3 regions of the Serratia sp. GW822-FHT06D09 genome follow, and region 1 is predicted to be linked to each of the others. Evidence: riboswitches for the same ligand, from Rfam matches in the RefSeq annotation. Region 1 holds a riboswitch; each other region holds the start of a gene.

Region 1 (2,200 bases):
GGGACAGCACCAGCAGGCGGTGGCTAAGGCGGCAGGCCTCCATGGGGTCGTGGGTGATCAGCAGCACGGTATGCTGCGCCAGCAGTTCGGCGGCCAGCTGCTGGATCATGGCGCGGGTGATGGTATCCAGCGCGGAGAAGGGTTCATCCATCAACACAATCGGCTGGCGCTCATACAGCGTGCGGGCAATAGCGGCACGTTGACGCATGCCACCGGACAGCGCGGCAGGCAAGCTGCGGCCATAGCCGGTCAAGCCCACGCGTTCCCGCAGATGTTCCGCCCAGGCGCGGTCGACCTTTTCGCCGCGCAGCCGCGCACCGAGGCTAATATTCTCGTCAATTGTCAGCCAGGGATAGAGCAGATCCTTTTGCCCCATATAAGCGATACGTCCGGCGATCGGTAGGCCATCGCTGCCGATAACCGTACCGGAGGTGGGTTTCGCCAGCCCGGCGATGATCTTCAGCAGGCTGGTTTTCCCCGCGCCGCTGGCACCGAGCAGGGCAACGAAGCTGCCGCCGGCGATATCGAAATTCAGACCATCGAAAATCACCTGCTGACCAAAGCGCAGGGTCAGATCCCGTACCTGAATACCGGGCCGGGCATTGCCGTGCTGCGTGTCGCCGAGGCTCATTGGGCATTCAACCCCATCTGCCAGAAGGCGGATTCCAGGCGGGTGGCGGTGGTGAAAATCGCCGACAGTTCGTTTAGACGGCTTGGGGCACCCCGCTGGAGGCCAACGTTTTCCAGCAGGTCGAGGGAGGCTTGTACGCCGCTCAGATAGGCGGGATCACCATAGTTGCGGATCCACGAGGCATAGGGATTGCCTTCCATCACGGTGTTGGGATCGTTGAGCAGGCGCAGGCCGATTTCGGCATAGCCGGCGACGCAGGGCATTAACGCTGCCAGCAGATCCAGAGCATCTCCGGCGTGGCCGATATCGAGCACATAGCGGGTGTAATTGAGGGTTTCCGGCGCTTCGGGTTCGGCGGCTATCTGCGGTTCGCTCAATCCCCAGTCGGCACAATAGGCCAGGTGCAGGGGCAGTTCGGCGACAATCGCATTGAGCGAAGCGGTAGCGGCACGCATTTCCGGCAGGGTGCGCAGTTTGCTGACCAGCAGGGCATAGGCGCGGGCAAAGTGGATCAGGAACAGATAATCCTGCGTCAGGTAGCGGCGAAAAGCGGGTTCCGGCAGCGTACCGGCGGCCAGTTGCTGAATAAAGGGGTGTGCCACATAGTCCTGCCAGTGACCGCCGGCCTGTTGGCGCAGCTTTCCGTAAAGACCGTTATCGAATAAGGGAGTAAACATGGGACCTCCAAAAGTGAGTGGAGATCCGGGCGCGCTGAGGTGAGGTATGAACAGGCAACCGCCGTGAGGGGATTGCCGACCGTCCCTTCGCTGGCATGACCCAGATCAGGTTCAAAGGGTTCGGCTTGCGCCATCTCAGCCCGTAACAGGACACCCCTCGGAGGAGCCTGTTATACGATATTTACTTTTTGATTACAATGCTCAGGCAGTGTGGCGTCGTGGCGTAAAAGGATCCGTTTAGTGCGATCGGCCACGATATTTCTGGCCGGAAGGGGGCGATTTTTGTCACTGTAATCCGGTCATTAATGAATCTAAGGATCACCCCATGAAGAAAATCGGCTTCCTTTCTTTCGGCCACTGGACGCCTTCGTCGCAGTCGGGCACCCGTTCGGCGGCAGATGCGCTGCTGCAATCCATTGATCTTGCCGTGGCGGCAGAAGAGCTGGGGGCGGATGGGGCTTATTTTCGCGTACACCACTTTGCCCGCCAGCTTGCCTCGCCATTCCCGCTGCTGGCAGCCATCGGCGCCAAAACCCAGCGTATTGAGATCGGCACCGGCGTGATCGACATGCGCTATGAAAATCCGCTTTATATGGTCGAAGATGCCTGCGCCGCCGACCTGATTTCCGGCGGGCGGCTGCAACTGGGCATCAGCCGCGGTTCTCCCGAACAGGTGATTGATGGCTGGCGTTATTTTGGTTATACGCCTGCCGAAGGCGAGACCGAAGCCGATATGGCGCGCCGCCATACCGACGTCCTGTTGGAAGCGCTGCGTGGCGAAGGCTTTGCTGAACCTAACCCGCAACCGATGTTCCCGAACCCGCCGGGCTTGCTGCGGGTAGAACCTTTCTCCGCCGGGCTGCGCGATCGCATCTGGTGGGGCGCCAGCTCA
Region 2 (2,200 bases), on a different contig from region 1:
TAACGCCGTTGCATTGGCGCTTTTATTTACGCCCGGCCATTCATTTCCACCATGGGCGCGAGCTGGAAATGGAAGATGTCATCAGTTCGCTCAGCCGGTTGATGCCACAACCGCTGTTCTCCCATATCGAACGCGTGACGTCGCCGACGCCCTACGTGATTGACGTGCATCTGCATAGCCCCGATTACTGGTTGCCGTGGCTGCTGGGCAGCGTGCACGCCATGATATTGCCGCGCGAGTGGCAGAGCCTGCCGGAGTTCTCGCGCCATCCGGTCGGTACCGGCCCCTATAGCGTGGTGCGCAATCACCGCAGCCAGATGAAAATTCACGCCTTTGATGATTACTTTGGCTATCGCGCACTGATCGACGAGGTCAATATCTGGGTGCTGCCAGAGGTGACCGAAGAACTGGTACACTCCGGCGTACAGCTCCAGGCGGACGATACCGGGAAAAACGAGCTGGAAAGTCGACTGGAAGAAGGCTGCTATTTTCTGCTATTCGATCAGCGCTCTCCGCTGGCGGCCGATCCGGTCATCCGCAGCTGGTTATGCGAACTGATCAACCCTATTTCGCTCCTGAGCAACGCCGGCCCTGTTTATCAACGCTATTGGTCACCGGCCTACGGCATTCTGCCGCGCTGGCACCACAATCGCGCGCTGGCATTGCAGCCCAAACCGGCCGGATTGACCGAACTGACCCTGACCTACTACAGCGAACACTCGGAGTTCCACGCCATTCAGCAGGCCATCGAGCCGCTGCTGGCGCAGCACGGCATTAAGCTGAATATTCAGATTGTCGATTACGCTACCTGGCATAAAGGCGACGCGAGCACCGATTTGTGGCTCGGCAGCGCCAACTTTTACCTGCCGCTGGAGTTCTCACTGTTCGCCACCCTGTATGAACTGCCGCTGATGCAGCACTGCATGAGTGAGGACTTGTCCGAAGATGCGGCGCTGTGGCGCGCCAATGCCCTGCCGCTGGCGGACTTTTGCCAACGTCTGGTCAGCGGCCATCAATTGCATCCTCTGTTCCACCACTGGCTGCAACTGCATGGCCAGCGCAGCATGCGCGGCGTGCGAATGAACACTCTGGGTTGGTTCGATTTCAAATCCGCCTGGTTTGCGCCGCCGGAAGCATAAGCACCTTTCACCGGCGCCCGTTAGTCTTTACAATGGCGCCGTCTCAACGGGGTGCGAAACGACAGCAGCGTAATGAAAACGCAAGCGGCCGGTTTTGCTGAGAACAAACCCGTCGAACCTGATCCGGTCAATACCGGCGGAGGGATTTGAGCCCAGCGATCCGGCATCAGCCGCTTGCCCCCTCAGATACCCTTGCCCCCCTAAATTTTCAGGAGTGCAAAGTGGTCAAAAAAAGCCTGCCCTTGTTACTGTTGTTTTGCGCAGCACCGGTGTTCGCCAAGCCCACGCTGACGGTCTACACCTACGATTCCTTCGCCGCTGACTGGGGCCCTGGCCCGGCGGTCAAAAAAGCCTTTGAGGCCCAATGTGATTGCGAGCTGAAATTTGTCGCGCTGGAAGACGGTGTCTCACTGCTTAACCGCCTGCGCATGGAAGGCAAAAACAGCGCCGCCGACGTGGTGCTGGGGCTGGACAACAACCTGCTACAGGCGGCGCAGCAAACTGGGCTATTCGCGCCAAGCGACGTCGACAGCAGCAAATTGAACGTACCGGGCGGCTGGCAAGACAAAACCTTCGTCCCCTATGACTACGGCTACTTTGCCTTCGTTTACAACAAAGAAAAGCTGAAAAACCCGCCCAAAAGCCTGCATGAGCTGGTCGACAGCAGCCAGAACTGGAAAGTGATCTATGAGGATCCGCGTACCAGTACCCCAGGTTTGGGTCTGCTGCTGTGGATGCAGAAAGTGTATGGCGATCAGGCACCGGCAGCCTGGCAGAAGCTGGCGAAGAAAACCGTCACCGTGACCAAGGGCTGGAGCGAAGCCTATGGCCTGTTCCTGAAAGGCGAAGGCGATTTGGTGCTTAGCTACACCACCTCCCCAGCCTACCATCTGATTGAAGAAAAAAAAGACAGCTACGCCGCTGCCAACTTCAGTGAAGGCCATTATCTGCAGGTGGAAGTGGCGGGCAAACTCAAGGCCAGCAAGCAACCTGAGTTGGCGGAACGCTTTATGCAATTTATGGTATCCCCGGCGTTCCAAAACGCCATTCCTACCGGCAAC
Region 3 (2,200 bases), on a different contig from region 1:
CACTGGCACTCTACAAATCGGCCTTGTAACATTTTAATAACTTACTGTTACGTTTTATTACTTACGGAGTCAAACATGCTCAACCGTTTGGAAAGCCTGACTCAGCGCGTTGGTGGTAGTAATGAATTAGTTGATCAATGGCTTCAGGCTCGCAAGCAATTGCTGGTCGCCTATTGCACCCTCGTGGGTATCAAACCGAATAAAGAAAAGCATACGCCGCTGAATGAAAAAGCGCTGGAGAACTTTTGCCATAATCTGGTGGATTACCTCTCCGCCGGTCATTTTCATATCTATGACAGAATTATCAAGCAAGTGGAAGGCGCATCCAGTCCGAAAATGACGCTGTCGGTAAACATCTACCCCAAACTGTGGGCAAATACCGAACAGATTATGGCATTTCACGATCGCTATACCGAAGTGGATATCGATCAGGATGTGTGCCTGGAACTCCATCAGGCATTGTCGGATATCGGTGAAACCCTGGCGGCACGTTTTACCCTGGAAGATAAGCTGATCCAACTGGCGACCGAAGCCTGGCAGCAAACGATGCCGGATAAAGCGCTGGATCAGGCACGTTAGAATTTTGTAGTTTTTTTTATTCACCCTCCTATACTGGGGGCATCTTGTCGGAGTGCCTAGCGCCTGATTTGTTCATCAAATTGGCCAGGCTGAGACCGTTAATTCGGGATCCGCGGAACCTGATCGGGTTAATACCCGCGAAGGGAACAAGAGTAATCTATCGCCACAGGCAGGTGATCCCAACAGGGATAATCCCGCCCTGTCGGCCAGCATCATTACTCCCTCCGAGCTCCAGACAAGCAACATTCCCAACCCAACACACTGGTAGGAACTTGCTATGTCTAACGTTAAAAAACCCCGTGCCCGTAAAGAGCAACGCGAAGAAGCCCAGCAGTTTATCGATACCCTTCAGGGCGTGTCCTTTCCCAATTCACGCCGGATTTATCTGCAGGGCTCACGCAACGATCTGCGGGTGCCGATGCGTGAAATCCAGCTTAGCCCGACGCTGCTTGGCGGCGACAAAGACAACCCACAGTACCAGCCCAACGAAGCCATTCCGGTATACGACACTGCCGGTCCTTATGGCGATCCGCAATCTGAACTTAATGTGCATACCGGCCTGGTAAAACTGCGTGCAGGCTGGATAGCTGAACGCGGTGATACCGAACTGCTCAATGGCGTCAGTTCCGGCTTTACCCAGCAGCGCCTGGCGGATGAAGGTCTGGATCACCTGCGTTTTGAACATCTGCCGCGGCCGCGCAAGGCGCAACCCGGCAAATGCGTCACCCAGTTGCACTACGCCCGCGCTGGCGTAATCACCCCTGAGATGGAGTTTATCGCCATCCGCGAAAACATGGGCCGCGAGCGTATCCGTGGCGATGTCCTGCGCCAGCAGCATCCAGGCCAAAGTTGGGGCGCCAATCTGCCGGAGAACATCACGCCGGAATTCGTTCGCCAGGAAGTGGCCGCTGGACGCGCCATCATCCCCGCTAATATCAACCATCCCGAATCCGAGCCGATGATCATCGGTCGCAATTTTCTGGTGAAAGTTAACGCCAACATCGGCAACTCGGCGGTGACCTCATCCATCGAAGAGGAGGTCGAAAAACTGGTCTGGTCCACCCGCTGGGGCGCGGATACGGTGATGGACCTGTCCACCGGCCGCTATATCCACGAAACCCGCGAATGGATCCTGCGTAACAGCCCGGTACCGATCGGAACGGTGCCTATCTATCAGGCGCTGGAAAAAGTGAACGGCGTGGCGGAAAACCTGACCTGGGAAATGTTCCGCGATACGTTACTTGAGCAGGCAGAGCAAGGCGTTGACTACTTCACCATCCACGCCGGCGTACTGTTGCGCTATGTACCGATGACCGCCAAGCGCCTGACCGGCATCGTCTCGCGCGGCGGTTCGATCATGGCTAAATGGTGTCTGTCACACCATCAGGAAAACTTCCTGTACCAGCACTTCCGCGAAATCTGCGAAATTTGCGCCGCCTATGACGTCTCACTGTCCCTGGGCGATGGCCTGCGCCCCGGCTCAATTCAGGACGCCAATGATGAAGCGCAGTTCGCCGAACTGCGCACGCTGGGCGAACTGACTAAAATTGCCTGGGAATATGACGTGCAGGTGATGATCGAAGGCCCGGGTCATGTACCGATGCAAATGATCCGTCGCAAC

What was found. Region 1 has a riboswitch for thiamine pyrophosphate ahead of AC1RKG_RS08870 (TenA family protein). Riboswitches for the same ligand answer to the same signal wherever they lie in the genome.
Region 2: another riboswitch for thiamine pyrophosphate. It lies ahead of thiB (thiamine ABC transporter substrate binding subunit); the one in region 1 lies ahead of AC1RKG_RS08870 (TenA family protein).
Region 3: another riboswitch for thiamine pyrophosphate. It lies ahead of thiC (phosphomethylpyrimidine synthase ThiC); the one in region 1 lies ahead of AC1RKG_RS08870 (TenA family protein).

The regions. Positions count from the first base shown of each region.
Region 1 is NZ_JBXALO010000003.1:252,718-254,917, forward strand. It holds gene AC1RKG_RS08865 (ABC transporter ATP-binding protein) at 1-631, opposite strand, end outside; gene AC1RKG_RS08870 (TenA family protein) at 628-1,308, opposite strand; TPP riboswitch at 1,374-1,476, opposite strand; gene AC1RKG_RS08875 (LLM class flavin-dependent oxidoreductase) at 1,634-2,200, shown strand, end outside.
Region 2 is NZ_JBXALO010000006.1:192,945-195,144, reverse strand. It holds gene sgrR (HTH-type transcriptional regulator SgrR) at 1-1,139, shown strand, start outside; TPP riboswitch at 1,177-1,302, shown strand; gene thiB (thiamine ABC transporter substrate binding subunit) at 1,361-2,200, shown strand, end outside.
Region 3 is NZ_JBXALO010000019.1:7,759-9,958, forward strand. It holds gene AC1RKG_RS24255 (Rsd/AlgQ family anti-sigma factor) at 76-579, shown strand; TPP riboswitch at 618-742, shown strand; gene thiC (phosphomethylpyrimidine synthase ThiC) at 857-2,200, shown strand, end outside.